Regions from separate parts of the Streptomyces sp. NPDC012637 genome, predicted to be linked through region 1. Evidence: riboswitches for the same ligand, from Rfam matches in the RefSeq annotation. Region 1 holds a riboswitch; the other holds the start of a gene.
The links. A riboswitch is a leader RNA that binds a small molecule or an ion and turns the genes downstream of it on or off. The one in region 1 is predicted to bind glycine.
Positions count from the first base shown of each region.

Region 1 (3,400 bases):
CTGAGACGGACGCGTCACGTCCGGCTCGCGTCCGGGCGCCGACGGGGCCTCGGCCCCATGGTCACTTCTGGCGCTTGTAGAACGGCAGCGCCACGACCGTGTACGGCTCGTGCGCGCCGCGGATGTCGACGCCGACGCCCTCCGTGCCGGGCTCGGCGAAGGCCGCGTCCACGTACGCCATGGCGATCGGCTTGCCCAGGGTCGGGGACGGGGCGCCGGAGGTGATCTCGCCGACGACCTCGCCGTTCGCGACCACGGACATCCCGGCGCGGGGCACCCGGCGGCCCTCGGCGACCAGGCCGACCAGCTTGCGCGGCGGGGCGGTCTCGGCGCGCTCGGCCGCCTTCTCCAGGGCCTCGCGGCCGACGAAGCGGCCCTCGTTCGTGGTCTTCTCGAACTTCACGACCCGGCCGAGGCCCGCGTCGAAGGGCGTGAGCGCGGTGGTCAGCTCGTGGCCGTACAGCGGCATGCCCGCCTCGAGGCGCAGCGTGTCGCGGCAGGACAGGCCGCAGGGGATCAGGCCGACGTCCTGGCCCGCCTCGGTGAGCGCCTGCCACACGCCCTCCGCGTGCTCCGGCTTCAGGAACAGCTCGAAGCCGTCCTCGCCCGTGTAGCCGGTGCGCGCGATGAGGGCGGGGACACCGGCGACGGTGCCCGGGAGGCCCGCGTAGTACTTCAGGCCGTCCAGGTCGGCGTCGGTGAGCTGCTTCAGGATGCCGGGGGACTCCGGGCCCTGGACGGCGATCAGCGCGTACGCGTCGCGGTCGTCGCGCACCTCGGCGTCGAATCCCCCGGAGCGGGCCACCAGCGCGTCCAGGACGACCTGGGCGTTGGAGGCGTTGGCGACGACCATGTACTGAGAAGACGCGGCCTCCGTCTCGCCGAGGCGGTAGACGATCAGGTCGTCGAGGATGCCGCCGTCCTCCTGGCAGATCATCGTGTAGCGCGCACGGCCGACGCCGATCGTGGAGATGTTCCCCACCAGGGCGAAGTCGAGCAGTTCCGCCGCCTGCGGCCCGGTGACGGTGATCTCGCCCATGTGGGAGAGGTCGAAGAGGCCGGCCTTGGTGCGGACGGCGGTGTGCTCGTCGCGCTCGCTGCCGTACCGCAGCGGCATGTCCCAGCCCGCGAAGTCGGTCATGGTCGCGCCCAGCGAACGGTGCAGCGCGTCGAGGGCGGTCAGACGGGGGGCAGTGCTCATCGGGTGGCTCCCGGGTCCCAGGGCGTGCAGGGCACGACATGACAAGACGGTGAGGACGTTCCTCCCCATCTGTCATGGAACCTGAGAGGTTCACCGAGGGCATCCTCGGCTTGCACCTTGGGTGGGGACGCGACAGGGCGTCCCGCTTTTCAGATCTGCCTCATCCACGCGGTACGGGGCCTGAGAGATTCAAGGGAGGTACTTGCTCCTTCGGCGCCCGGGCGACGCGGCGCGACTGCGCCGGCGACCGGAACTCTCCCGCGCGGATTCGAGCGGCCGGTATGAGGTTGTGCGCGCTCGGGCGAGCGCGTGGCGCGCCCATCATTGCACGGCGGATCCGCGCGGCAAATCGCTTGTGCCGCATTACCGCCTCTTTACACTGCGTGGGCAAGGGTCTTCGCAGACCCGACAGGGGGAGAAGCGATGACGATCCAGCGCACCGGTGTCGCGGCCGCGGCCACGAACACCGGGATACCGCCGCAGCGGGCGGTCGCCCGGGCCCGCACACGCGAGCGCGCCCGCACCAGGCGCCGCGCGCGGCTGCTGCGCGACCTTCGCGAGCGCGAGGGCCGCAGCCCCCGCGTGCTCACCTACGCCACCGGTGACGTCGTGGTCGTCTCCGGGCTCCCCGGCGCCGGGAAGTCCACGCTGATGAGCCGGGCCGCCGAGGGCCGCGCCGTCGACTCCCAGCACACCCGGGAGCGCTGGGAGGGCCGGCTGCCCCGCTTCCTGCCGTACGCCGTCTACCGCCCGCTCGCCCGGATCGCCCACTACGCGGGCCTGCGCCGCGCCCTGCGCACCGGCGCCGGGGTGATCGTCCACGACTGCGGCACCCAGTCCTGGGTGCGCGGCTGGCTCGCCCGCGAGGCCCGCAGGCGCGGCGCCGCCCTGCACCTGATCCTGCTCGACGTCGACCCGGACACCGCCCGGGCCGGCCAGCGGGACCGCGGCCGCGGCGTCTCCTCGTACGCCTTCGCCCGGCACCGCCGCGCCGTGGGCCGTCTGGTGCGCACCGCCGAGGCGGGCGCGCTGCCGCCCGGCTGCGCCTCGGTGACCCTGCTCGACCGCGCTGCCGCCGACGCCCTGCGGAAGATCGGATTCCGCGACGTGGCGTGAACCACTCCGGCCCCTTCGGGCGTCCTTTCCGGTCACAGGGGTGCCGGAGCGCCATTAAGGTGCATACGGCCTGTCCGGCGGATCCGCGCCGGGTGCCGGGGAAGTGCCGGGAAAGGGGACGACGAGGACCGTGGACGTGACGTGGCCGGGCAATGAGCTCGAGGAAGTACTGGCCGCCTCCCTCGGCAGCCCCTCCGCCGGAGGGCGCCTCGTCGAGGTCCTCGGCCGCAGCCCCGTCTGGGTGCCGCTGCCCAACGGCGGCGGACCCGACAGCACCGACCTCGACCTGCCCACCATGGAGATCGAGGGCGGCGCCTACGTGCCCGTCTTCAGCTCCGAGCAGCAGTTCCTCGCCTGCGTCGGCGCGCACATGTCGTACACCGTCGCCCCGGCCCGCGACTTCGCCCGCGGGCTGCCGCCGCAGCTCGGCATCGCCGTGAACCCCGGCGGCACCGTCGGCGTCCCGCTGCCGCCGCCCGCCGTCGCCGAACTCTGCCGCGCCGGCCGCACCGCCCTCGACGGGCCCGCCACCGGCGGCCGGGTCCGCCTCTTCGAGCCCGACTGGCAGGACGACCCGGTCGACTTCCTCGCCGCCGCCTCCGCCGAGTTCGCGGCCACCGGCGTCGTCCACTCCGCACGGCGGGCCCTCGCCAGCGTCGAGGGCACCGAACCCGCCCTCTTCGTCGGCGTCCAGCTCACCGGCCCCGAGGCCGACCGGAACGCCCCGCTCGACGCCCTCGGCCGGGCCCTCGGCCGCGTCGAGGTCGCCTGGCCGGTCAACCTGATCCTCCTCGACGTGGCCCAGGACCCGGTCGGCGACTGGATGCTGGACAAGGTGCGCCCCTTCTTCCAGCGCGCCGCCGTGTGACAGACCCCCCGTCTAAGCTGAACTGCCAGTCGAACCCCGAGCCGGACCTCCGGCCGGACACCAAGCTGAACCGATCCACGAGCCGAGCCGTACGAAAGAGGGGCGGGACCCACGGTGAGCGCGTCAGGCACCGCTGCGACCGGACAGGTCGAGCACATGCTGCGCCAGGTGGCACCCGGGCGTCATGACGCCTACGAGCAGCTGCTGCACGCCCT
Region 1 is NZ_JBIBDS010000005.1:323,233-326,632, forward strand. It holds gene gcvT (glycine cleavage system aminomethyltransferase GcvT) at 62-1,201, opposite strand; glycine riboswitch at 1,361-1,472, opposite strand; gene ACFY8W_RS21805 (AAA family ATPase) at 1,625-2,317, shown strand; gene ACFY8W_RS21810 (enhanced serine sensitivity protein SseB C-terminal domain-containing protein) at 2,448-3,185, shown strand; gene ACFY8W_RS21815 (enhanced serine sensitivity protein SseB C-terminal domain-containing protein) at 3,300-3,400, shown strand, end outside.

Region 2 (3,400 bases), on a different contig from region 1:
GGTCACCGGCTCCATCTCGGTGGTCGCGTTCAGCTTCATGGTGCAGGAGCCGAGCGGGATCATGCCGCGGTCGAGCGCGTAGTCGCGGTCGGCCAGCTTGCGCAGGTAGCGCAGCATCGCGGTCTCGGAGCGGTGCGCGTGGAAGACCGGGTGGGTCAGGTACGCGTCGGTGCGCAGCGCGTCGACGGGCAGCGCGTCCTCGGTGACCGGGTCCAGGGCCTCGATGTCGGCCTCGACGCCGAAGGCGGCCCAGACGGCGGCGAGGTTCGCCCGCGTGGTGGTCTCGTCGCAGGACACGGACACCTGGTCGGCGTCGACGCGGTACAGGTTCACGCCGGCCTCGCGGGCGGCGGCGACGACGGCGTCGGCGCGGCCCGGGACGCGGGCGGTGAGGGTGTCGAAGAAGGCGCCCTGGGTCAGCTCGACCCCTCCGGCCCGCAGACCGGCGGCGAGGATCGCGGCGTAGCGGTGGGTCCGCCGCGCGATGCCCTTCAGGCCCTCGGGGCCGTGGTAGACGGCGTACATGCCGGCCATGACGGCGAGCAGGACCTGGGCCGTACAGATGTTGCTGGTGGCCTTCTCGCGGCGGATGTGCTGCTCGCGGGTCTGCAGGGCCAGGCGGTAGGCCTTGTTGCCGTCGGCGTCGACGGAGACGCCGACGAGGCGGCCGGGCAGCGAGCGGGCGTGCTTGTCCTGGACGGCCATGTAGCCGGCGTGCGGACCGCCGAAGCCCATCGGGACGCCGAAGCGCTGCGTGGTGCCGACGGCGATGTCCGCGCCGAGCGAGCCGGGCGAGGCCAGCAGCGTCAGGGCGAGCAGGTCGGCGGCGACGGTGACGATCGCACCGAGCTCGTGGGCCTGGTCGATGACCGGCTTGATGTCGCGGATGGCACCGGAGGCGCCCGGGTACTGGATCAGCACGCCGAAGACACCGCGCTCGGCGACCTCGGCCGGGATGCCGGCGGACAGGTCGGCGACGACGACCTCGACACCGGTCGGCTCGGCGCGGGTCTCGATGACGGCGATCGTCTGCGGCAGCGCGTCGGCGTCGACCAGGAAGACGCCGTTCTTGACCTTGCCGACCCGGCGGGACAGCGCCATGGCCTCGGCGGCGGCGGTGCCCTCGTCGAGCAGCGACGCGCCGGAGGTGGGCAGACCGGTGAGGTCGGCGACCACGGTCTGGAAGTTGAGCAGCGCCTCCAGGCGGCCCTGCGAGATCTCCGGCTGGTACGGCGTGTACGCCGTGTACCAGGCCGGGTTCTCCATGACGTTGCGCAGGATGACCGGCGGGGTGAAGGTCCCGTAGTAGCCGAGACCGATCATCGGGGCGAGGACCTGGTTGCGGTCGGCGAGGGAGCGCAGCTCGGCCAGCACCTCGGCCTCGGTGCGGGCACCCGGCAGGGCCAGCGCCTCGGCGTTCTTGATGACGTCCGGCACGGCGGCGGCCGTGAGCTCGTCGAGGGAGCCGTAACCGACCTGGGCGAGCATCTTGGCCCGCGCCTCGGCGTCGGGCCCGATGTGCCGCTGCTCGAAGGGGATTCCCTGCTCGAGCTCGGAGAGCGGAATGCGGTTGGCGGTCATGTACGGGGGCCTCCTGGTCGTCACGACCTGCGAGGGGCACCTCGGCGCGGGTGCCCGGACGGCCTCCCCCTCTGTCATCTCAACCTGAGAGCTTCACCGGCCGTGCCCTGAGGGCAGGCCGGCTTTCACCGTCGGTGAGAGCGGATGCCGTCGACGCCCGCCCTGCTTTCCAGAGTGACCTCGTCCGCGCGGTACGGGTGCCTGAGAGATTCCGGGGAGGATTTGCTCCTTCGGCGCCTCCGAAAGCTTTCTCCGGAGGACTCTCCCGCGCGGGGTCCACAGCCACAGCCAGCCTACCAGCGCCGTTCCTTCTCCCATCGCTCAAGTGGCCGACATCCCAGATGTGCACTTTCGTAGTGCTTGTAGAGCAGTTGCGACCAGTTGGAGGGACCGTGCAGACCGACATCGATCCGCGCAGCCTGATCGGCCGCAAGGCGTTCGACCGGAACGGACACAAGATCGGCACCGTGGACGAGGTGTACCTGGACGACGCGACGGGCGTCCCGGAGTGGGCCGCCGTCCGCACCGGCCTGTTCAGCCGGGACGCGTTCGTCCCCCTGGAGCCGAGCGAGCTGGCGGGCGACGGCCTCCACATCCCGTACGAGCGCGCGCTCATCAAGGACGCCCCCGACTTCGGCGTCGGCCGCCACCTCTCCCCCGAACAGGAACTCCAGCTCTACCGCCACTACAGCCTCGCCCTGCCGCCCCCGCCCCCGGACACCTCGCCCCGCGACTTCGGCCGTCTGGCGGGCCAGGAGGAGTCCTGACGCGCCCTTCCCGCCGCGCCCGTCCCGTCAGGACTACGCCGCCGCGCCCGTCGCGCCGCCCGGGACGAGGGGCAGCGGGTCGGAGGGCTCGAGCTCCGGGTCGTCGACCGAGAAGGTGCGGACGCGGCCGGGCGCCGAGGTCGGCTCCTCGAAGCGGACCGTGACCCGGCCGATGCCGCTGCCCTGCACCCACCCGGGCCCGTGCACGGCGTGCCGGACGTCGAGCCCGGGGGCCCAGCGCCGCTCGACCCGCTCCGTGGCCGTCGGAGGCGCGGCCGCGACGACCGAGGAGGCGACCGCGCCGTCCTCGGTCCGCCGCTCCTCGCCCACGCCGTCGGCGGCACCGGCCTCCGCCTGCGCCTCCGCTTCCGCCCGGGCCTCCGCCTGGGCGAACAGATCCTCCTGCGTGTAGTCCGCGAGGCCGCTCACCCCGACGCCGAGCAGCCGCACGCCACCGGTCGTGTCCACCAGGTCGAGGAGCCGCGCCGCCGCCTCCCGCACCACCACGGGGTCGTCCGTGGGCCCGCGCAGCGTCTCGGAACGGGTCAGCGTCGAGAAGTCGTAACGCCGCACCTTCAGCACGATCGTCCGCCCCGAGTGCCCGGATCCGCGCAGCCGCGCCACGCACCGCTCCGCGAGCCGCTCCACCTCCAGCCGGATCCGCAGCCGGTCGTGCAGGTCCACGTCGAAGGTGTCCTCGACGGACACCGACTTCGCGTCCCGCTCGGCCACCACCGGCCGGTCGTCGTGCCCGAGGGCCATCAGATACAGCGAGGCCCCGTGCGCCTTCCCGAGCAGCCGTACGAGCTCGTCCTCGCCGGCCTCCACCACCTCGGCCACCGTCGTGATCCCGGCCCGCCGCAGGTGCTCACCGGTGGCCGGCCCGACGCCCGGGATGATCCGCACCGAACGCGGCCCGAGCAGCTCCCGCTCCGTGCCCGGCTCGATCAGCACGAGCCCGTCCGGCTTGGCCTCCTCCGAGGCGATCTTCGCGAGCATCTTCGAGCCGGCGAGACCCACCGACCCGGTGAGACCGGTGGTCGTGAGGATGT
Region 2 is NZ_JBIBDS010000007.1:585,017-588,416, forward strand. It holds gene gcvP (aminomethyl-transferring glycine dehydrogenase) at 1-1,581, opposite strand, end outside; glycine riboswitch at 1,761-1,859, opposite strand; gene ACFY8W_RS28430 (PRC-barrel domain-containing protein) at 1,923-2,348, shown strand; gene ACFY8W_RS28435 (DNA polymerase IV) at 2,382-3,400, opposite strand, start outside.
Region 2: another riboswitch for glycine. It lies ahead of gcvP (aminomethyl-transferring glycine dehydrogenase); the one in region 1 lies ahead of gcvT (glycine cleavage system aminomethyltransferase GcvT).